One region of the Bacillus aerius genome, then DNA from elsewhere that is predicted to be linked to it. Evidence: riboswitches for the same ligand, from Rfam matches in the RefSeq annotation. Region 1 holds a riboswitch; each other region holds the start of a gene.
What was found. A riboswitch is a leader RNA that binds a small molecule or an ion and turns the genes downstream of it on or off. The one in region 1 is predicted to bind thiamine pyrophosphate.
Positions count from the first base shown of each region.

Region 1 (7,822 bases):
AAATCAAATTTTCTCAAAAAGTTCGGTTTATCAATATTGAACTTGATATGATAAAATAAAGCTGTACTTTGTTGTAAAGGAGATCATGATGCAAAACAGAATTGAAATCACAGAAGCAACTTTAAAAGAAGACAGGCTGATCTTGACGGTCCAGTCAGATGAGCAAATTCAAAAAGCAAAAGCATCAGGACAAATGCTTGTTGATTCTGATCACTTTGCGTTCGTTTACATACTTGAGACTGAGGAGTCTTTTACGTATCTTATTTTAGGAGAACATACATGGGCTCCATTAAAAGAAGCAATGAATCGTGAAATCCCTGTCTATTTGGCGGCGGAAGAGCAAACGCTAGAACTCATTCAACTTCATCAGGAATTAAACTATTTAATCGACAATATTAAAGACAATGCCAATTACGGAGATATGGAAGAGAAAGTGAAGAGCACATTCCTCTGAAATAATTAGGTATTTGGAATTGGGGGAAGTTTCATGGACAAAAAACAATGGGATCAATTCCTCGCACCATATAAGCAAGCAGTCGAAGAATTAAAAGTGAAACTAAAAGGCATCCGAAAACTGTATGAATTTGAGGATGACCATTCACCAGTAGAATTTGTCACTGGCCGAGTGAAACCCGTTGCCAGCATATTGGAAAAGGCAAAGCGCAAAAACATCCCGATGCATGAGATTGAAACGATGCAGGATATTGCAGGGCTTCGCATTATGTGCCAATTTGTAGAAGATATACAAGTCGTCAAGAAAATGCTCCAGTCACGAAAAGATTTCGTGGTTGTAGATAAACGCGACTATATTGCAGAACATAAAGAAAGCGGATACCGCTCGTACCACCTTGTTGTGTTATATCCGCTGCAAACGATCAATGGAGAGAAGCAGCTCCTCGTCGAAATCCAAATCCGTACATTAGCCATGAACTTTTGGGCGACCATCGAGCATTCTCTGAATTATAAATATAGCGGGAATATCCCGGAGAAGGTCAAGCAGCGCCTTCAAAGAGCTTCTGAGGCAGCATCTCTTCTTGATGATGAGATGTCTGAAATCAGAGGGGAAATTCAAGAAGCGCAAGTGGCATTTTCCCGGAAAAAGAAAAACGATAGCTGAGCCTAAGCTTGATCAAATATGATGCTGCTTTCTCGTCGCAGCAAGGTGGAAAAGGAGAAGAATTCATGAAATTTGCAGTTTCTTCGAAAGGGAATTCTGTATCTGACACACTTAAAAATAAAATACAGACCTACTTATTGGATTTTGGAATGGAATTAAATGAAGAGGAACCCGATCTCGTCATTACAGTTGGCGGAGACGGAACCCTTTTATACGCTTTTCACCGGTATAGCAACCGTCTGAACGAAACCGCTTTTGTCGGCGTACATACAGGCCATCTTGGTTTTTATGCGGACTGGGTCCCGAGTGAAATTGAAAAGCTTGTGTTAGCCATTGCCAAAACGCCTTATCATATTGTGGAATATCCGATTCTTGAAGTCATCGTCAGGTACAACGATGGGGGCAGGGAAGAAAAATATTTAGCAATGAATGAATGTACGATTAAAAGTATGGAAGGTACACTTGTGGCAGATGTTGAGATTAGGGGTCAGCTTTTTGAAACATTCAGAGGAGACGGCCTTTGTTTGTCTACACCATCTGGCAGTACAGCCTATAATAAGGCACTTGGCGGGGCTATTATTCACCCATCCATTAGGGCGATCCAGCTGGCAGAAATGGCTTCAATCAACAACAGAGTGTTTAGAACGGTCGGTTCGCCGCTCATTTTGCCCGACCACCATACGTGTGTGATCAAACCGATTAATGATGTGGATTTTCAGGTGACGATAGATCATTTGTCGCTGCTGCATAAAGATGTGAAATCCATTCAATGCCGAGTGGCAGACGAGAATGTCCGGTTTGCCCGATTTAGACCATTTCCGTTTTGGAAAAGGGTGCAAGATTCCTTTATCGGCAAAGGAGAATAAGAAAGAGGTTGTTCTCGCTGGAATACTTTAAGATAAACAAAACCATATCAGCCAAAGAAGAAGGCAGGCTGCTGAAGGACTACTTAATCGATCTTGGCATTTCAAAACGAATGCTGACAGATATTAAATTTGATGGCGGTGACCTTCTGATTAATGGAGAGCATGTGACCGTGAGATATGAGCTGCGCGAGGGAGACAGGCTCACCATTTTATTTCCCGAGGAAAAAGTGAGTGAAGGGCTAAAACCTGCGGCCATTCCGCTTGATATTTTATTTGAGGACGAGCACGTGCTTGTGCTGAATAAAAAGCCGTATATCCCATCGATTCCTTCTCGAGAGCACCCTGAGTATAGTATTGCAAATGGGGTGCTTCACCATTATGCTGAGCAGTCCGTTCGGCTGACTGTCCACTTGGTGAACCGTCTTGATCGTGATACTTCTGGTGTCATGTTAGTCGCTAAACATCGCTTTGCACACAGCCTTTTATCAAAGGCGCAGAAAAAAGGGGAAGTCAAGCGAACGTATAGAGCCATTACACATGGCATGATCACGCAAAAGGAAGGAACAATTAAAGCAAAAATTGCTCGAAAAGGGGACAGCATTATTGAACGAATGGTGGATGAATCTGGTCAGGAAGCCGTAACACATTATACGGTGCGGGCGGTACATACTCATTTAGATATGTCTGATGTGTCCCTTACCCTTGAAACGGGAAGAACTCATCAAATTCGTGTTCACATGCAATTCCTTGGTCATCCGCTTGTTGGAGATACACTATATGGTGGAACAAGCGAGAGAATAGGCAGGCAGGCACTTCATAGTGAAACCCTTGTTTTTCCGCATCCGATAACAGGGGAGTCCATGACCTTTTCGGCTCCTTTACCGGATGATATGACATTATTGCTTCAGTAAACAAGTAAACCCGGACACCTGTCATGGTGGACCGGGTTTTTTATTGCGTGAAATGCTGAAATCTTGAATCGTCATATGGCATAGATGAAGGAACAGATACTGTCTCAAGCTCTGGATATCTAAGGGCAGAGAGCTTGTGGCCAAAGACGCAGCCTGTATCAATGTTAACCGTTCTACCGATGAATCTTGGTTCTTTTACGGGTGTATGCCCGTACACAATCCATGGTTTTCCGTGATATTCCTTTGCCCAGTCCTTCCTGACAGGTCGACCGTCTGGCCATGTTTCTCCGGTGACTGCTCCAAATAATAGATAAGACCTCATCTGTTTGTTCGGTTTTTTGCCAATATCCTTTTCCTTCATCGCTGCGTGTGCAATGATCAGTTCATTCGGAATCAGTACATCATAAAGCGGTGCCTTTTCAAATAAATGTTTAAATTCACGTGATAAAATGGTTTGTTCATCATGCGGCAGGTTTTTGATTTCGTTCACCGTTGTTTCAATGCCATGCAGTAATTTTACGGGATTTCCTTTCAAATAGCGATACAGCTTAAAACAATGGTTGCCAGGCACATAGCGGATTGCGCCCTTAGAATAGGCGTGTATGACAAATTGCATGACGGCAACTGATCGAGGGCCGCGGTCTGTTAAATCACCAACAAGGGCCAGTGTTCTCTTATCAGGGTGGACAGGTAGTCCATGTTTGAGTTCGTATCCTAGTTTGTGTATGAGGGTAAGCAGCTCTTCGTAGCAGCCGTGGATATCGCCGATGATATCGAATTTCATAAAGGTTCCTCCTGATTTTTTCATCCATTTATCGGATATAAAGAAGTTTGAATTTTAGAAAATATAACGAATGGCTTTCATTTCATTTGGGCAATTGTTAGAATCAATGCTTTAACGTAAAACTTAAAAATTAAACATGAATGTTAGGAGGCTTTAGCCAATGGAGCATACATCTGTTTCATCACTCGTTGTCGTTATTATTGTAGCCTTTTTCACCCCCATTTTATTGCACCGATTTAAGCTGACCATCCCGGTCGTTGTCGCTGAAATCATCATGGGGCTCATCATTGGAAAAAGCGGTCTTCAACTAGTTGTTGAACACGACGCATGGCTAGATACGTTATCCATGCTAGGTTTTATTTTTCTTATGTTTTTAAGTGGACTTGAAATAGATTTTTCTTCTTTTGAATCAAAGAAGAAAGCGCGAGAACTGCCAAATGGTTTAAAAGAACCGAATACATTTAAAACAGCGACCATTATTTTTGTTGGCGTATTTTGTATGTCCTTTATCCTGTCTTATGCGTTTGTCCTTGCAGGATTTATTCAAAATGCCTTTTTAATGACGCTTATTATTTCCACCATCTCATTGGGTGTGGTAGTTCCTACCTTAAAAGAGGAAAAGTTGATGCAGACGAATATTGGTCAAATCATTTTGCTTGTAGCCGTCATTGCTGATTTGGTGACAATGATTTTACTTGCTGTGTTTTCCTCCATTTATGGCGATGGAACAGGGAACATGTGGTTGCTCTTATTATTATTTGCGGCAGGTATTCTTCTTTATTTATTTGGCCGGGTATTTAAGACAAAGTCCATTTTTCAGTCCATGTCAAAAGGAACGGTGCAAATTGGGACAAGAGCCATCTTTACTCTCATTATAGTCTTAGTTGCCTTATCTGAATCACTCGGTGCTGAAAATATTCTTGGGGCTTTTTTAGCAGGTGTGCTTGTGTCTCTTCTTTCGCCTAATAAAGAGCTCGTACAGCAGCTGGACTCGTTTGGCTATGGATTTTTAATTCCGATCTTTTTTGTGATGGTCGGTGTGGACCTGAATATATGGTCACTCTTTAAAGATCCAACCATCATGATCATGATTCCGCTACTGTTTATCGCATTATTGCTTAGTAAACTCGTTCCGATTCTTTATTTAAAAAAATGGTATGACATGAAAAAAGTCATCGGTTCTGGTTTTTTATTAACCTCGACGTTATCCCTAGTTATTGCTGCTGCAACGATTGGTGAGCGGCTTGGTGTCATTGATCATAAAATGTCAGGAGCCCTTATTCTAGTCGCTGTGCTCACGAGTGTTTTAACGCCTGTTTGGTTTAAGGCGTTATTTAAACAAGAACGTGAAACCAATCATAAAAAGCGTGTGACGTTTATTGGAGCGAATCAGCTGACGTTACCTGTGACGCTTGATTTGCATCAGGATGAATATGACATCCGTATTTTACACGTCTTTCAGGAAAATAAAGAAGCCTTGCTTGCTGACTCCATCTTTGAAGTTGAAGCGATTGAACAATATGACGATGATACGCTCAGGCAGGCTGGCATCGGTCAAGAGGATGTACTCGTTGTGGCTACAGGCAGTGAAACGAAAAATAAGGAAATTGCTTTATTTGCAAAAGAAGAAGGGTCTAAACAAGTCATTGCAAGTGTTAACAAAGCGGAAGCCGAGCTGACTTTAAAGGAAGCAGGGATCGATACCTTTTCTAACTTCTTATCATCTAAAACGGTGCTGAGGGCATTGATTGAAGCACCTGATGCGATTCGCTTGTTAACAAATGAGGATTCTTCTTTGTATCAAATTCAAATGAACAATCATCGGTATCATAATGTCATGCTGAGGGAATTTCCTTTTACCGGCGATTTGGTGTTTGTCCGTATTTTTAGAGGAATTGACAGCTTAGTACCGCATGGGGATACGACGCTTAGAAGCGGTGACCGCGTGCTTGTGTCTGGCTCCCGGGAGTATGTGGCAGGACTTAGAGCCCAATTAGAGTTGCAATGAACCCTTGACCGATGAACAAATCCTGATTAAGATAGAGGTACAACAATATATGTTTGATCCACTAGGGGAGTCCTTTAAAAGGGCTGAGATAAAAGTGTAGACTTTTAGACCCTCATTACCTGAACAGGTTCATACCTGCGTAGGGAAGTGGTGCGGTGTTTGACTATGCTTTTTACAAATTCCAAACCACTTTCCACGCGGAAAGTGGTTTTTTTATATGGAAAAACAGGAGGAGAGGAACATGACATTTTCGAACGAATGTAAAGAAGCAGCAGCTAGATGGTGGAATGGGAGCTTTACACACCCTTTTGTGAAAGGGATTGGTGATGGCACACTTTCACTCGATCGTTTCACTTATTATGTGATGCAGGATTCGTACTATTTAACTCATTTTGCAAAAGTACAATCGTATGGAGCCGCTATTAGTGAGGACTTACATACGACAGGCAGAATGGCATATCATGCGCAGGGTACGTATGAAGCAGAGCTATCACTGCATAGAAAGTTCACAGAACTGCTCCAGATCTCTGATGAAGCGCTGGCAAACTTTAAACCTTCTCCAACTGCTTATGCATATACCTCGCATATGTACCGATCTGTGAAAAGCGGTCGTTTTGAAGAAATTTTAGCCGCATTATTGCCGTGCTACTGGCTTTATTATGAGGTAGGAGAAAAACTGAAACAAACAACGCCTGACCATCCGATTTATCAAGAATGGATTTTGACATATGGCGGGGATTGGTTTAAAGAGCTTGTTTTTGAACAGGTGAACCGTTTTGATGAACTTGCAGAAAAAGCGCCAGAACATGTGCGGGCTAATATGAAAGAAAATTTCGTGATTTCGAGCTATTACGAATACCATTTCTGGGAGATGGCGTATGAAAAAGAAATGTGGCAGACAGCATGCTTAGATGGGGTTGGTGCAAATGGAACTCCATGCAGTGACAAATGATACGCTTCCTGTCAGGGAGCTCATCAAGCAAATAAAAGACATTGCGTCTGAAGTAGACTTTATTCATATTCGTGAACGATCGAAGGCAGCAGGTGAGCTGGTTCACCTCGTGAAACAACTCCTAGCAGAAGGTGTTCCGAAAGAAAAGCTGATTATAAATGACCGAGTTGACGTTGCGCTGCTGACCAATATTCACCAGGTTCATCTTCCAGGACACAGCTTTTCGCCAAAGGAATTAAGACAAAAATTTCCTCATCTCCATGCGGGGGTATCGGTTCATTCGATAGAAGAAGCCAAAGCAGCAGAGAAGAACGGGGCAGAGTATGTCATGTTTGGGCATGTGTATGATACCGCATGCAAACCCGGACTTCAGGCGAGAGGCATAAAGGTTGTGGAGGAAATGACTTCTGAGCTGTCCATTCCAGTCGTTGTCATTGGTGGAATCACACCAGAACGACTGCCAGAATTGATGCATGTTGATTTAAAGGGAATAGCCGTCATGTCGGGAATTTTTGCTCATCCTCAGCCGCGCAAAATGGCGCAAACATTTTCTAAAAAGCGAAAGGAGAATCCTTATGAACAAGCATTATGATGTTGCAATCATTGGTGGTGGAATCATAGGGATGTCGATCGCTTATCACCTTGCAAAAGCAGGAAAGCAGATTGTCTTATTTGAGGCAAATGAGATCGGGAAGCAAACGACGAGTGCGGCTGCTGGCATGCTGGGTGCACATGCTGAAGGAGAAGGTGATGAGGATATTTTCTTTCAAGTAGGCAGACAAAGTCAGGCTTTATATGAAAAATTAACGGTCGACCTTCAGCATGAATCGGGCATTGATATTCAGACATCAGTGGGCGGGATTATGAAGGTGGCTTTTACAGAACAAGAAAAACGAGCGCTTTGCCGGATGCAGCATTTGCCCACATTTGAATGGCTTGAAGCAAGCGGCGTAAAAGAACGTATGCCTCAAATTGCAGATGACATCGTAGGAGCAGGATTGATAGCAGATGATGTCCATGTCGAGCCATATGCGGTGTGCAGGGCTTTTTGGCAGGCGGCTGTTCGGCACGGAGCGGATGTGAAGGAGTTTACCCCCGTTATCGATGTGAAGAGGGGAAAAGAAACTTTGACAGTCAGTACAGCTAAAGGCATCTTCACATGTGATCATCTGACTGTAGCAAGT
Region 1 is NZ_JARYHO010000001.1:1,149,894-1,157,715, forward strand. It holds gene M2353_RS05820 (UPF0738 family protein) at 89-454, shown strand; gene yjbM (GTP diphosphokinase) at 488-1,117, shown strand; gene M2353_RS05830 (NAD kinase) at 1,183-1,983, shown strand; gene M2353_RS05835 (RluA family pseudouridine synthase) at 2,001-2,894, shown strand; gene prpE (bis(5'-nucleosyl)-tetraphosphatase PrpE) at 2,935-3,678, opposite strand; gene M2353_RS05845 (monovalent cation:proton antiporter family protein) at 3,839-5,686, shown strand; TPP riboswitch at 5,740-5,849, shown strand; gene tenA (thiaminase II) at 5,928-6,638, shown strand; gene tenI (thiazole tautomerase TenI) at 6,613-7,230, shown strand; gene thiO (glycine oxidase ThiO) at 7,214-7,822, shown strand, end outside.

Region 2 (7,822 bases), 2.5 Mb from region 1:
AATTCACCTGTAATCGCACCTTCCTTCGTAACTGGAAAATAAAAATCGTCAGGAATTTTCACGAATGAAAAATCAGTCAATAAGTCTTCTTCAGCTAAGAAAGGTTCCTCAATAAATTTGATCCGAAAATCTTTTTGCTCTGTTTTTTGGTCAATATTCATCCCATAAAGATCATCATGTACAGAAATAAACACTTGCAAAAGTCCTGTTTCTGGGTAACCTTTCAGCTTTGGCAGCTGGCCGAAATTGATTTGTGCCAGCAGCTTCATAGGATGGCCTTCTCCATCAACGGGATATTCGTCGTTTTTTGGGAAATAAGGATCACCTGCTATTTTGCTGTCATATGGTCCTGTTTTTCCTTGTTTTATCTGTAATTGAATCAGTGGTTTTTCGGTTTGATCTAGCAATGGACGGTAAGGCGCAAGTACTTCTTGCAGCTTTGCTGATTGTGTCAAGATGGTCTTCCTCCTTATGAATAGGTCTAATGATCAAAACAGGTCTCTCTTTTTCTATCATACAGAAGTGTAACTTCCCTGTCAGTGAAAAACCCGTCAATATCATGACAAAACACTCACTTTAACACGTTAAAAAACCTCCGATACGGCTGGAGGTTTGGTGATTCGTTTATTTATTTCACTTGATAATTCACTAAGTCTGTTGCCAATGATTTCATCGTTTCGTTCGTTTCGTGCAGCCCCTCAATAATTTTTGTGAAAGTGCCAACGAGTTCTGCTTGATGTTCAGAAGAAGCCACGATTTGTGCTATTTCTTCTTCCATTCCTTTGATAGAGCCTTGCACATCTTTTAGCGCTGTTTCAATATCAGTCGTTGCTTGCTTCGCGTGAGTAGACAGCTTTCTCACTTCTGTAGCAACCACCCCAAAGCCTGCTCCTGCTTCACCTACTCTTGCAGCCTCAATGGATGCATTGAGTCCAAGTAAGTTCGTTTGATCAGAGATACCTTTGATGAGATTAGACACTTGGTTGATTTTAGAGGAATTTTCGACAGTGGTTTTTGTATTTTGTAGAATTTGTTCACTTGTCGCTTGTAGTTCCTCTGAATGTGCAGCCACTTGCTGTACCATCGCGACTAGTTTTTCGGAAGCATCGTTACTTTCCGTCATAATGTGTTCTAATCGTTGTTGATTCGTTTGGTCATATGCTACACAGAAGGCAGCGATTACTTGACCATTGTCATCTTTAATCGGGACGGCGACGATGTCCATAGGAATACCGTACACCTCTTTAGGAATCTGGATAAATGATGGCTCTCTCCCATTTTTCAACATCGAAAAGTTTTGGAACCCGGGAGCTACAACATCCCCTGCTTGAAACCCTAAGTCAATGTTCCCGTGCTGCTGATAATAAAGAACCTTCTCTTTCCCTAATACAGAAAAGGTTAGCTGCTCTCTCATAGCTAGTCCAACGATTGGTAAAGCGTCTATTATGTTATCAATTCTCTGTGACATTCGCTCACGTTCATCCTCTCTTTTTCTCAGTACACTCTCTTTATCGGTTCTTTATATGATCTATTACAGCCTGCAATGTGTACTAATATCAACCAAATGACCTAAGACATATAAAACAGCCACATTCTATCAAGAGAATGTGGCTGTTTTTAAAAAAAGAACATGCATATCAACACACTGATGACGATGAAAAAAAGATACATGCAGTCGATCCATGAAGTGCTGATGACATGATAATATGTTCTCTCCCTCGTCCCTGTGAAGCCTCTTGCTTCCATCGCAATGGCTAGTCGTTCAGATTTCCGTACGCCTTGCGTGAAAAGGGGGAGTGCATAACGTATAAAGGCTTTCCAGCTGTTTTTTTGCTTGTAACCTCTAATTTTATGTGCAGCCTTCATTTGCTTCAATTCACTTTGAAACAACGGGATAAACCGGAAGCCTGCCAGCATCCCATATGCCCATTTGGGTGACATTCGGCATTGATGGATTAAGCTCATCATAAAGGCCGTCAAATCAGTTGTTGATGTAAAAAGGAGACCAAATGTCACAAACCCAAGCATTCTAAAAGAAATGGTCAGCCCATTTCTTAAACTCTCCTCCGTGATATGAAACCATGCCCACTTCCAAACTGTATGATCTCCCTTGCCAAAGGCCGCGATCATCCAAAACACGAGAATGAAAAAGAGCAGATAAGGTACAAGTCTGGTGATGAGGTATTTCAAATTCCAGCCGCCTAGGACAAGTCCAATTCCAAGTGCAAACAGCCAGATGATGAACGTCGTTTTAGGATCAGAAATCGCCATCAGACAGCACATCGCAAGGAGATGGGCGAGTAATTTCATGACTGGGTTTAGAGTGGATAGAAAGGAGTGATTACTTTGCAATCGTCATCACTTCCTTTCTTTCAGCCATATAGCGATAATGTAACGGCACTCTCAGCTCACAGGAAGTGACAAGTTCCTGATGAGAAAATAAATCAAAAGGCGTACCATCATAAACATGCTCCCCTTGATGAAAAACAAGCACCTGATCAGCGCACTCATCAACGAGTTCCATATCATGTGTGACCATGATAATAGTGGTGCCTTGTCGTTGACGTTCTTTTAAACGCCGGATTAACTCCCTCGCCGTTTTCTCATCCTGCCCGAAGGTCGGCTCATCTAAAATGAGTACATCCTGATCAAAAAGAAGCATCGTGGCAACACTTAATCTTCTTTTTTGTCCTAAGCTTAAGGTGAAAGGATGCGCATCTCTATGCTTCTCTAGGCCGAACTCTACCAATAGCTGATTCGTTTTTTCTTGCACCACAGACTCTGACCAATTTCGCTGTCTCCCACCAAATGCGATTTCATCAAACACTGTATCCTGTATAAATTGAAGTTCTGGATTTTGAAATACAAAGCCTGCTTTTTCATATAATGTTCGGTCAGACCACTTTTTCAGGTGTTTTCCTTTTAAGAAAATGTGACCTTTCTTTATTGGTTCTAAACGGATGACATGTTTAAGAAACGTACTTTTTCCGCTGCCATTTTCACCGATGATCGCAACCCAATCTCCTGCTTTTATATTAAGGTGCAGGTCATCTATAATGCTTTTTTTCCCGTAGCTTAATTGTAGATGATCTGTGCGAATAATGACCTCTCGATCTGTTGATGACAATTTCTCATGACGTTCTTTTCTCGCCTCAAAGGTTTGCAAGAGTGTTTGACTCAGTGAATGAAACGGATCTTGTAAGACATTGGACCATTTCTCGGGAAATATTTTCGGACGCCAGATGCCGGCCTCTTTCATTTCTCCCTCAAATGTATTCATCACGTCTTTTGGCGTTCCATCTGCTATGATACGGCCTTGATGATCTAATAAGATCACCCGATCCATCCACTCGATGACACCGTCTAACACATGCTCCACAAAAATCATCGTCTGATTCTGTTCAGCCGAAAGCTGCTGAAGTAATTGAAATATCTCCATTCTTCCTGCTGGGTCAAGCTGTGCTGTCGGTTCATCAAAGAACAGGACATCTGGCTCTAATGCTAGTAAACAAGCAAGCGCCAACCGCTGCTTCATTCCGCCAGATAAGGTATGAATATCTGTATTTGGGTCGACATCCAGCTGTACCTTTTTCATGAGATGCTGAATCATGTCATCCATTTGTTCACGAGGGACAGATCGATTCTCTAAGCTAAACGCAATTTCTTCATTGACTCGGTGCATACAAAACTGCGAATCTGGGTCTTGAAACATGAGACCAGTATGCCTTTGCCGCATCACTTCTCCCTGTACTTCAGCTTCCATATGCTCTGGAATAATGCCAGCAAGCACAGAAATCAGCGTAGATTTCCCGCTTCCACTTGGTCCTAATATCAGCACCTTTTCCCCCTTTTGAATAGAAAGAGATACTTGATGAAGAACGGGATTCGGCTGTTCATAAAAACGGACAGTGAGATTACTGCACGCGAGAAATGAATCCATGCTGGTCACCCTTACTTCGTTTTTCTTTCATGATGGCATATTGATTCAGCACACCCGTTTTAGATAAAGCATCCACCACAACCTTTGCCAAGCAACCACCGAGTAACATACCGCTGATGACTTGAGTGACAAGTGTCATGAGTAACACTTGAGGCGTGTAATAGCCGAATCCATTGGCAATGAGGCTATATGCCATTGCCCCTACTGCTGCAAAGGCACCAGACAACATGAGTGTCCACATGCGATATCGCTTATAGCCAAATAGAGCGAAGGCGATTTCTGCTCCAAGTCCTTGGCATACACCAATCAAAAGCGCAGAAAGACCGAAGTGGCTGCCTGTCAGTAATTCCACGGCAGCGGCAGCTGTTTCTGCGATGAGGGCAGCGCCTGGCTTTTGGATAATGTAAGCAACGATTGGACTGGCAATGACCCAAATTCCGAACATGATGTTGCCTCCTGCTGGACCGACAAGGGCTGTAATCGGTAAATAAAGAGTCGACCACCCTAAATAGATAACTCCGCATGCCACTGATAAAATGACAGCAAGAACGACTTCTTTCATCTTCCATGTCATGAAGAATGCACCTCCATTTGGACAGGCCACTCTTCGACAGTAAAGGCCATGTCCCAAAATTTATACTCAAGCTGACAGCTTAAGATGAAGTGCTGTTTCATTTTCTCCTTTTCCTTCTCACTTGCTCCTTCCGCCCACTGATCAAGCCGTTTGCAAAGCTCCACTGTAACAGAGTCCGTTAACCCGCCATAAAACGTGATCCACTCATAGAATGGATGGGCAGGGTCGGGCTCAACATCTTTAAGCATTCGTTTGCCTATTTCCCAATAGGTCCAAGGGCAAGGGAGCAAAACCGCAATGATTTCTCCTAGCGTCCCTTCCTCGGCGACTTGCAGCATGTGATGAATATAGTGATGAGCACTTGGCGCCAAAGACGCACCTTGCAGTTCATCATAAGCGACACCTGCCACTCGGCAAAGGTTTTGATGAGGATGTGTCTCACTATCAAGGACAAAAGCCATTTGTTGATGGAAAAAGGTAATGTCCTCTCTGTCTGTACATCTGCTGATGGCTGCCGCATAAATTTTAATAAAGGCATTTAAATATTCTGCATCCTGTTTGACATAATGAATGATCTGTTCCTTTTCAAGTTCTCCTGCTGCGAGTCCTCTCACAAACGGATGCTGATAAATCGCTTCAAATAATGGTTCTGCTTCTTGCCTTAATTGGGTTGAAAATGTCATAAAAAAAGCCTCCTCTTTTTCAGTTGAATAAATGAAAAAGCCACCCCGAATGGAGCGGCCTTCTTATCGATTCAATCATGAATAAGACAAGGTCCAGCTCCACTTCCCTCCGCTAGTACAAACTAGATCAGGTTCAAAGGGTCCAAGATTTCCTCTTGTCTCAGTCATACATGACTCCCCTAGTGGACTTTTGTCATTTAATTATCTTTACTCTACACATGTGGCGATTTGATGTCAACCGCCGATCTTAATTCAATGTATTGATCGTTGGCAGCTTCTCGATCCCTGCTGCATAGTAGAAATTAAGGACACTGAAGAAATCAATTGGCTTTCCTGTCTTTAAATCAACAGCCAAAATATGATCGCCGTAATTTGTCAGGTCATCAATGTCTAAACGCCTTGGCGTTGTCTTTCCGAGAGTATCAACAAAGCTGCTATGGTAGTACTGCCCACTAGCAAACGATGATTCATGATACATAAATAATGTCTCCACATCTAAGTAGACAAGAATGGCCTCAGAGGAACTCGCATATGGAGCAGAGTACGATACTGGTGCCGAAATACTTTTCACTTTTACACTGTCAACAGAATGCGTTCTCTGTTGATATTTTCCATCATATGAGAAATAAAATACACGCTCCCATTTATAATCAGCGGTCTTAGATTGTTTGTTATACACTTTTGTACCATTTGCGAAAACATCCCCATTGGCATACGAAGCAACAAAGTATTGCAATGTTGATGACAGGGATTCAGCACCTGTGAAATTTGGTGGGTTTTTTGCATTCACCTGTAATGTATATGAGTCTCCAAAGTCTCCACCGCTAGTAATACCAAACGCATAATCCCCCGCTGGTAAATTGCTTAACGCAAGCAGACTGCCTGCCGGTTGAATCAGATCCGTTGGATAAGCTTGTCCTTCTTCATAATCAATAACAAATAACTGAACGAAATAATCAGCATTTGGAGAGGTAATCCGGCTGATGAGCGCCTGAGGGGACGATGTACTTAAGAACCATAAATCAACTGGATCTTCCTCGTTTAAAACTGCCGATTGATTAATGGCTAGTCCATCAATAGAGCGAACGGCAGACGTGCGCATCTTTCCATCTGCAGCCGCTTTTCGTTTAATACTTATTCCCTTTTTCTTATCTACTTTAAATGATTTTTTTACTTCCTTCTGTTGAACCGCAGTCCCTTTATCCTGCTTTTCAAACGACTCTTGCACTTGCTGAATGGCTTTTTCAGTCAGTGGCGATACTTTTTCACTTGATTTTGGTGCATCTTCTGCTTTGATTGCTGGTGAAAATAAACCTGTTGTGACCAATAAAATAGACAGTAAGGCGGCGGTGATTTTGACATAAAATGCTCTCACAGGAACATCCCCTTTTCCCTAATTTGGGTTTTTTACCCTGTGATTATTTTACCATTTTTCTAATACTTGTTTTGGACTTTTCAGGAAATTTTTATAACAAAAAACCAGCCGTATGCGTCACGACTGGTTTTTTTGATGATTTATGCAATGGTTTTGACAAATAAGCGTGCTGTTTCTGCACTTGATCCTGGATTTTGTCCAGTAATAATTTGTCCGTCTACAACAGCGAATGGCGCAAATGCATCGCCTTTTTCAAATGCTGCCCCTTGCTCTCGAAGTTTTGTTTCCAATAAAAATGGAACTTTAGATGTCAGCTGAACAGCATCCTCTTCCTCATTTGTGAATCCTGTTATTTTCTTGCCGTCGATAAATGATTTTCCATCACGATCCTTCACATCAACAAAGGCAGAAACGCCATGGCAAACTGCCCCAACGGCTCCATTTTTGTCTGAAATCGCTAAGATCGCATCGGCAACCAATTGATTGGACGCAAAGTCGATCATTGGGCCATGTCCTCCAGCAAAGAAAATGCCATCATACTCAGCTGGGTTTACATCGGTCAGTGCCTTTGTGTCTTGAAGTAATTCATACACATCTTGATATTGTGCTGGAACTCCTTCAGGAATTGAATTTTTATCGATCGGTACTGTTCCACCTTTTATTGAAACAATTTGCACGTTGAGTCCATTTTCTTTAAAAATATGAAATGGCTCGGCTAATTCTTCAAGCCATAAGCCTGTTGGGTGTCCGTTCATTTCTGAGCTGCTTGTTGATACTAATAAAACGTTCTTGCTCAACTTTATCATCCTTTCTATTTATCATGTGACTATTTTATATTTTGCACAATTAAATATCAAGCAATCAGACTTGGATACAACTCTTTATGTTATACCCGATTTTTTAAAAAATATAGCCTCACTTCAAATCTAATCATTCTGTCACATTCTATTGACAGGGAATTTCATGTAAAATTGTGATGAAATGATATAATATGAGAAACAATTGACAGACCTCTTGCGCTAGAGGGAATTTAAAAGGAGTGGAAAAAGAGATGAAAACCTATTCGATTGTGATGATTATCATCACGCTCTGTATCATATTGGCTGTCTTTTTAATGAATCTTACGGGCGTCATGTATGGAAAAATCATATTGGCTGTCGCTGTTGCCCTTTGTCTTACGTCCATTATTCGTTTGATGGGAATGCGTAAAAGATAAAAGCCGCCCTCTAGGGCGGCTTTACCGTGTAGAC
Region 2 is NZ_JARYHO010000001.1:3,600,321-3,608,142, forward strand. It holds gene M2353_RS18685 (YwqG family protein) at 1-455, opposite strand, end outside; gene M2353_RS18690 (methyl-accepting chemotaxis protein) at 629-1,468, opposite strand; gene M2353_RS18695 (energy-coupling factor transporter transmembrane component T family protein) at 1,618-2,352, opposite strand; gene M2353_RS18700 (ABC transporter ATP-binding protein) at 2,342-3,940, opposite strand; gene M2353_RS18705 (ECF transporter S component) at 3,915-4,514, opposite strand; gene tenA (thiaminase II) at 4,511-5,197, opposite strand; TPP riboswitch at 5,285-5,388, opposite strand; gene M2353_RS18715 (hypothetical protein) at 5,445-6,572, opposite strand; gene M2353_RS18720 (type 1 glutamine amidotransferase domain-containing protein) at 6,713-7,369, opposite strand; partial or broken gene M2353_RS18725 (hypothetical protein) at 7,594-7,788, shown strand.
Region 2: linked by a shared signal. The riboswitch ahead of tenA (thiaminase II) and the one ahead of tenA (thiaminase II) in region 1 are both predicted to bind thiamine pyrophosphate.

Region 3 (7,822 bases), 1.6 Mb from region 1:
CCCATAAATGCGATCAAGCTGATGAGGTTTAATCACTTTTGTAAAGTGCTCAAAATGTTCATTGTGCAAGTAGGTCAAAAATGCAAGAAACGCGAGAAAAGAAGCGATTAATGCAGCGATCATCTTACTTGAAATACCTGACACAAGCATCAGTGTAAAAGCGATAGACAAGATCACAAGTGCCGTCCCCAAATCTGGCTGAATTAAAATCAGGAAAAAAGGAACAGAGGTCCAGCATATGATGTTCATTGTAGGAATCATGCTTTCTTTAAACGAAAAGCGCTGATGTTTGTATCGATTTAAAATAGCCGCTAACAGAAGAATGACAAAAATTTACATAAATTCTGATGGTTGCACTTTCATGGGCCCCAAGCTGATCCATCTTTGGGAGCCATTTTGATTCGTGCCAAAAAAATGAACGAGAATGATGAGGAAGAGACCACCTGCAAATAATCGAAAAGATAACCGCTCAAGCAGTTCATAATCAAAGTAAGCAACTGCCGCCATAAGGCCAAAGCCGACGATATACCAGAAAACTTGTCTTTTGACGAAATAAAACATATCTTGCGTTTCATACTGTCCCGATCCGCTATACACAGCCAGCAGGCTGATCACAAAGAAACAAATGACAGTGAATAATAATGCGAAGTCAATGCTGTTCTGTTTTTTCATGTCTCCGTCACCTACTATGACCTATTTGTCAGCTGGTTTAATACGACCTGCACCGCTGCAGCGTCATCAATATAGCCGATCGGAAAAATATAATCTGGTATTAAATCAACGGGCATAATGAAGTAAAGTAATGCGCCTCCCATCAACATCAATTCTCGAGAAGTCCCCCGTCCGCTCATGAACGAGCAGTACATGCTTTTCAATTGATCAAGAAATGGCCCAACACCGCTTATCATATCTATCTTTTTTTCAAAATTTGCTGAGATTGTTTCTTTTCCCTCATCTGATTGACTATAGGTTTCATATTCATTTAACTTCTGTTTCAATTCATTCTCGCTGAACGTCCCGTCATAGACATCATGATCTTTCAGCGTTCGCTCAATCTCTTCTACGGCTTGAATGAACGTATTACCGTGAACTCTTTCGTTTTTAATTGAAAATCCAGCCGTGGCCAATAGATGATCTAAAGAAATGTGGAGAGCATCTGAAAGCCGCTGTAAATGGTTCAAAGTCGGTTTTCTTTTTCCGTTCATGATTCTAGACAGTGTGGCTTTATCAATTTCTGTTTGTGTACTGAGTTCTCTTAATGAAAGAGAACGTATTTGCAGTTGTTCTTTTAAAAACTGCCGAAGCTCAGTTGTTTTAAATTCCATCTCTTTCTTCCCCCTTTTCATAAAGTTCAACTCTTCAATAGAAGAAGTCGTACCCAATATATAGGGGTGTTGACGAAATGTCAACGAATATCCATTAAGGATTGAATTTTATAAAATAGCAACTTATCATATGAAACATAGACTATAAAATGGCTAAAAGGGGTGTGCAGATGAAGGTTAGACATGCAGTACATAATGATATTCCTAAAATTGCCGAAATTCATGTGAAGAGCTGGCAAACGACTTATCACGGCATTATTTTACAAGAGTATTTAGATGCTTTGAATGTAGAGGAGCGGGAAGAGAGCTGGAGAAGCAGGTCGCTTGAAGGCACGTTTGTCGCAGAGGATGCTGACGGAGTATTTGGTTTTGCTTCCTTCGGAAAACAGCGTGATGAGAGATATTCAATATATGATGGTGAGCTTTATGCCATCTATTTGTTGCAGAGAAAACAGAAATCAGGAGCGGGTATGGCTTTGATTGCAAAAGGTGTGGATTATTTAATAGAGAAAGGCTATCAGAATATGCTGCTCTGGGTATTTGAGCAAAACTCAGCGAAGCAATTTTATCAAAAACTTCAACCTAGTTTTGCCGTCACCAGCCAGTTTGAGCTGGCTGGTGAGAACCATGAAGAAATAGGGTATGGATGGGAACTGTCTGTCCTAAGTGATCATGTTCAACAGATTATATCGTCAGCTTCCAGTAATAATGAGAGAAAAAAGTAAAAAGGGTGGCGAGTAAAATATAAGATATAAAAGGAGAAGCCTCTACTTTTCCTTTCACACCTGCTATTTTTAATGCCTCATAGAAACTTGCCAAAAAGTAGGCGAGACTGAGGATGTAACAGCACAGCATAATGGAGTAAGGATTCATTGTCGTACCTCCAGCATGAAATCTTCTACTATTAATAGATTCAATAGAGCAGCAAATTATGCATAAAAAAATAACCCGCTGAAACAGCTGGGTTATTTTTGTCGAGGAAAAACCAAACGAGACGCACTAGGGATGAGTAAACAAAGAACAATACTACAAATGATAAATGAAGGAATCATATATGTGCTGTTATAAACTAATGAATACACCCAGCCTGGTGTTCCTTTTGGTGCATAATGAGAAAAGAAAACTACACCTGAAATAAAGAACGTCAGCAGTCTGAAGAAACTGGCGACAAATACAGCTAGGATAATATAGAAGAATTGTTTCTTTCGCTGTTTATCCTGAATGGCTTTTTTAATTGATCCTGAGAATAGCCCGCTTAAACAAATCACAACAGATGCGACAAAGTAATCGAGAAATCCTTGTACAGGTGTAGCAATAATAGGATTGTTCATCAGCTGCAGTCCTGCGATTAACACACCGATGATAAATCCAGCAGACACGCCCCATCTAATGGACATGAGAATGACAGGAATCATGATCAGTGCAATTGACCCGCCGTTCGGCATTCTTAAAAAGAGACCTGATAAATAATCTAAAACAAGTGCAAGAGAAGTCATGATGGCGATCTCCATCAGTCGTACTAATTGATTTGATTGCTGCATAAAAAAATCCCCTTTTCACGAATTGTGCAAGGAGAGACCATGTCAGGATGAGTATGTGATTCATAGAAAAACATATCGGCTTGAATACAATGCATGTATGCAAGTGATTCCACATTCCTACTTCAGTATTAACTGACAGGTTCAAAGGGTCAGAACAACGAATTGTTCACTCTCAGCACAAAGCTCCCCCTGCGGTTATTTAATTTCAATCTATTATAAATATACTAAAGACCTACAGGATCAACAATAGTGAATTACGGAGTTAAGCCCTTTTTGTACGAATATATAGGAAGAGATCAAGAAAAATAAATTATTTAGAAAAAGTACTTGTTTCTTCTTTTAAAAGGTGTTATATTTGTATTCGCCGCTGAAACAGCGCGGTTGAGAAATAACATTCAAGAAAAAAGTTGTTGACTTCATCTTGATAGAATGTTATATTAATAAAGTCGCCTCTGAGCGAAAATGAAGATGATCTTTGAAAACTAAACAAGACAAAACGTACCTGTTAATTCGAGTTTTTATAAAAAAATCCTATGATACATCATAGGTAGTCAGTCAAACTGGCGAGGCAGGAAATGATCACATGCTAAGTTCGCTACATCGTGTAGCAACGCATGTGTGATATGCATCCTGCATACCTCGGAGAGTTTGATCCTGGCTCAGGACGAACGCTGGCGGCGTGCCTAATACATGCAAGTCGAGCGGACAGAAGGGAGCTTGCTCCCGGATGTTAGCGGCGGACGGGTGAGTAACACGTGGGTAACCTGCCTGTAAGACTGGGATAACTCCGGGAAACCGGAGCTAATACCGGATAGTTCCTTGAACCGCATGGTTCAAGGATGAAAGACGGTTTCGGCTGTCACTTACAGATGGACCCGCGGCGCATTAGCTAGTTGGTGAGGTAACGGCTCACCAAGGCGACGATGCGTAGCCGACCTGAGAGGGTGATCGGCCACACTGGGACTGAGACACGGCCCAGACTCCTACGGGAGGCAGCAGTAGGGAATCTTCCGCAATGGACGAAAGTCTGACGGAGCAACGCCGCGTGAGTGATGAAGGTTTTCGGATCGTAAAGCTCTGTTGTTAGGGAAGAACAAGTGCAAGAGTAACTGCTTGCACCTTGACGGTACCTAACCAGAAAGCCACGGCTAACTACGTGCCAGCAGCCGCGGTAATACGTAGGTGGCAAGCGTTGTCCGGAATTATTGGGCGTAAAGGGCTCGCAGGCGGTTTCTTAAGTCTGATGTGAAAGCCCCCGGCTCAACCGGGGAGGGTCATTGGAAACTGGGAAACTTGAGTGCAGAAGAGGAGAGTGGAATTCCACGTGTAGCGGTGAAATGCGTAGAGATGTGGAGGAACACCAGTGGCGAAGGCGACTCTCTGGTCTGTAACTGACGCTGAGGAGCGAAAGCGTGGGGAGCGAACAGGATTAGATACCCTGGTAGTCCACGCCGTAAACGATGAGTGCTAAGTGTTAGGGGGTTTCCGCCCCTTAGTGCTGCAGCTAACGCATTAAGCACTCCGCCTGGGGAGTACGGTCGCAAGACTGAAACTCAAAGGAATTGACGGGGGCCCGCACAAGCGGTGGAGCATGTGGTTTAATTCGAAGCAACGCGAAGAACCTTACCAGGTCTTGACATCCTCTGACAACCCTAGAGATAGGGCTTTCCCTTCGGGGACAGAGTGACAGGTGGTGCATGGTTGTCGTCAGCTCGTGTCGTGAGATGTTGGGTTAAGTCCCGCAACGAGCGCAACCCTTGATCTTAGTTGCCAGCATTTAGTTGGGCACTCTAAGGTGACTGCCGGTGACAAACCGGAGGAAGGTGGGGATGACGTCAAATCATCATGCCCCTTATGACCTGGGCTACACACGTGCTACAATGGACAGAACAAAGGGCTGCGAGACCGCAAGGTTTAGCCAATCCCACAAATCTGTTCTCAGTTCGGATCGCAGTCTGCAACTCGACTGCGTGAAGCTGGAATCGCTAGTAATCGCGGATCAGCATGCCGCGGTGAATACGTTCCCGGGCCTTGTACACACCGCCCGTCACACCACGAGAGTTTGCAACACCCGAAGTCGGTGAGGTAACCTTTATGGAGCCAGCCGCCGAAGGTGGGGCAGATGATTGGGGTGAAGTCGTAACAAGGTAGCCGTATCGGAAGGTGCGGCTGGATCACCTCCTTTCTAAGGATATATGGAGCAGCGTACGTTTTTCGTCTTGTTTAGTTTTGAAGGATCATTCCTTCAAACATGTCTCTAGCGAGACAGGATTGTTCTTTGAAAACTAGATAACAATAAGTAATACATTCACATTGAATGCAATGCAAAGTTCATCACACATAGTGATTCTTTCTAAAGTAAGAAATGGTTAAGTTAGAAAGGGCGCACGGTGGATGCCTTGGCACTAGGAGCCGATGAAGGACGGGACGAACACCGATATGCTTCGGGGAGCTGTAAGCAAGCTTTGATCCGGAGATTTCCGAATGGGGAAACCCACTGCTCGTAATGGAGTAGTATCCATACTTGAATACATAGAGTATGAGAAGGCATACCCGGGGAACTGAAACATCTAAGTACCCGGAGGAAGAGAAAGCAAATGCGATTCCCTGAGTAGCGGCGAGCGAAACGGGAACAGCCCAAACCAAGAGGCTTGCCTCTTGGGGTTGTAGGACACTCTATACGGAGTTACAAAGGAACGATATAAGCGAAGAGGTCTGGAAAGGCCCGCCAAAGAAGGTAACAGCCCTGTAACTGAAATGTTGTTCTCTCCAGAGTGGATCCTGAGTACGGCGGAACACGTGAAATTCCGTCGGAATCCGGGAGGACCATCTCCCAAGGCTAAATACTCCCTAGTGACCGATAGTGAACCAGTACCGTGAGGGAAAGGTGAAAAGCACCCCGGAAGGGGAGTGAAATAGATCCTGAAACCGTGTGCCTACAAGTAGTCAGAGCCCGTTAACGGGTGATGGCGTGCCTTTTGTAGAATGAACCGGCGAGTTACGATCCCGTGCAAGGTTAAGCAGAAGATGCGGAGCCGCAGCGAAAGCGAGTCTGAATAGGGCGCATGAGTACGTGGTCGTAGACCCGAAACCAGGTGATCTACCCATGTCCAGGGTGAAGTTCAGGTAACACTGAATGGAGGCCCGAACCCACGCACGTTGAAAAGTGCGGGGATGAGGTGTGGGTAGGGGTGAAATGCCAATCGAACCTGGAGATAGCTGGTTCTCTCCGAAATAGCTTTAGGGCTAGCCTCAAGGTAAGAGTCTCGGAGGTAGAGCACTGATTGGACTAGGGGCCCCTACCGGGTTACCGAATTCAGTCAAACTCCGAATGCCGATGACTTATCCTTGGGAGTCAGACTGCGAGTGATAAGATCCGTAGTCGAAAGGGAAACAGCCCAGACCGCCAGCTAAGGTCCCAAAGTATACGTTAAGTGGAAAAGGATGTGGAGTTGCTTAGACAACCAGGATGTTGGCTTAGAAGCAGCCACCATTTAAAGAGTGCGTAATAGCTCACTGGTCGAGTGACTCTGCGCCGAAAATGTACCGGGGCTAAACGTATCACCGAAGCTGCGGACTGTTCTTACGAACAGTGGTAGGAGAGCGTTCTAAGTGCAGTGAAGTCAGACCGGAAGGACTGGTGGAGCGCTTAGAAGTGAGAATGCCGGTATGAGTAGCGAAAGACGGGTGAGAATCCCGTCCACCGAATGCCTAAGGTTTCCTGAGGAAGGCTCGTCCGCTCAGGGTTAGTCGGGACCTAAGCCGAGGCCGAAAGGCGTAGGCGATGGACAACAGGTTGATATTCCTGTACCACCTCCTCACCATTTGAGCAATGGGGGGACGCAGGAGGATAGGGTAAGCGCGGTATTGGATATCCGCGTCCAAGCAGTTAGGCTGGGAAATAGGCAAATCCGTTTCCCGTGAAGGCTGAGCTGTGATGGCGAGCGAAATTTAGTAGCGAAGTTCCTGATTCCACACTGCCAAGAAAAGCCTCTAGCGAGGTGAGAGGTGCCCGTACCGCAAACCGACACAGGTAGGCGAGGAGAGAATCCTAAGGTGATCGAGAGAACTCTCGTTAAGGAACTCGGCAAAATGACCCCGTAACTTCGGGAGAAGGGGTGCTTCTTAGGGTGTTAAAGCCCCGAGAAGCCGCAGTGAATAGGCCCAGGCGACTGTTTAGCAAAAACACAGGTCTCTGCGAAGCCGTAAGGCGAAGTATAGGGGCTGACGCCTGCCCGGTGCTGGAAGGTTAAGAGGAGCGCTTAGCGTAAGCGAAGGTGCGAATTGAAGCCCCAGTAAACGGCGGCCGTAACTATAACGGTCCTAAGGTAGCGAAATTCCTTGTCGGGTAAGTTCCGACCCGCACGAAAGGCGCAACGATCTGGGCACTGTCTCAACGAGAGACTCGGTGAAATTATAGTACCTGTGAAGATGCAGGTTACCCGCGACAGGACGGAAAGACCCCGTGGAGCTTTACTGCAGCCTGATATTGAATGTTGGTACAGCTTGTACAGGATAGGTAGGAGCCTTGGAAACCGGAGCGCTAGCTTCGGTGGAGGCATCGGTGGGATACTACCCTGGCTGTATTGACCTTCTAACCCGCTGCCCTTATCGGGCAGGGAGACAGTGTCAGGTGGGCAGTTTGACTGGGGCGGTCGCCTCCTAAAATGTAACGGAGGCGCCCAAAGGTTCCCTCAGAATGGTTGGAAATCATTCGCAGAGTGTAAAGGCACAAGGGAGCTTGACTGCGAGACCTACAAGTCGAGCAGGGACGAAAGTCGGGCTTAGTGATCCGGTGGTTCCGCATGGAAGGGCCATCGCTCAACGGATAAAAGCTACCCCGGGGATAACAGGCTTATCTCCCCCAAGAGTCCACATCGACGGGGAGGTTTGGCACCTCGATGTCGGCTCATCGCATCCTGGGGCTGTAGTCGGTCCCAAGGGTTGGGCTGTTCG
Region 3 is NZ_JARYHO010000001.1:2,792,742-2,800,563, reverse strand. It holds partial or broken gene rodA (rod shape-determining protein RodA) at 1-672, opposite strand, end outside; gene M2353_RS14510 (DUF1232 domain-containing protein) at 687-1,325, opposite strand; gene M2353_RS14505 (GNAT family N-acetyltransferase) at 1,496-2,050, shown strand; gene thiT (energy-coupled thiamine transporter ThiT) at 2,291-2,866, opposite strand; TPP riboswitch at 2,964-3,066, opposite strand; rRNA gene M2353_RS14495 (16S ribosomal RNA) at 3,503-5,051, shown strand; rRNA gene M2353_RS14490 (23S ribosomal RNA) at 5,234-7,822, shown strand, end outside.
Region 3: linked by a shared signal. The riboswitch ahead of thiT (energy-coupled thiamine transporter ThiT) and the one ahead of tenA (thiaminase II) in region 1 are both predicted to bind thiamine pyrophosphate.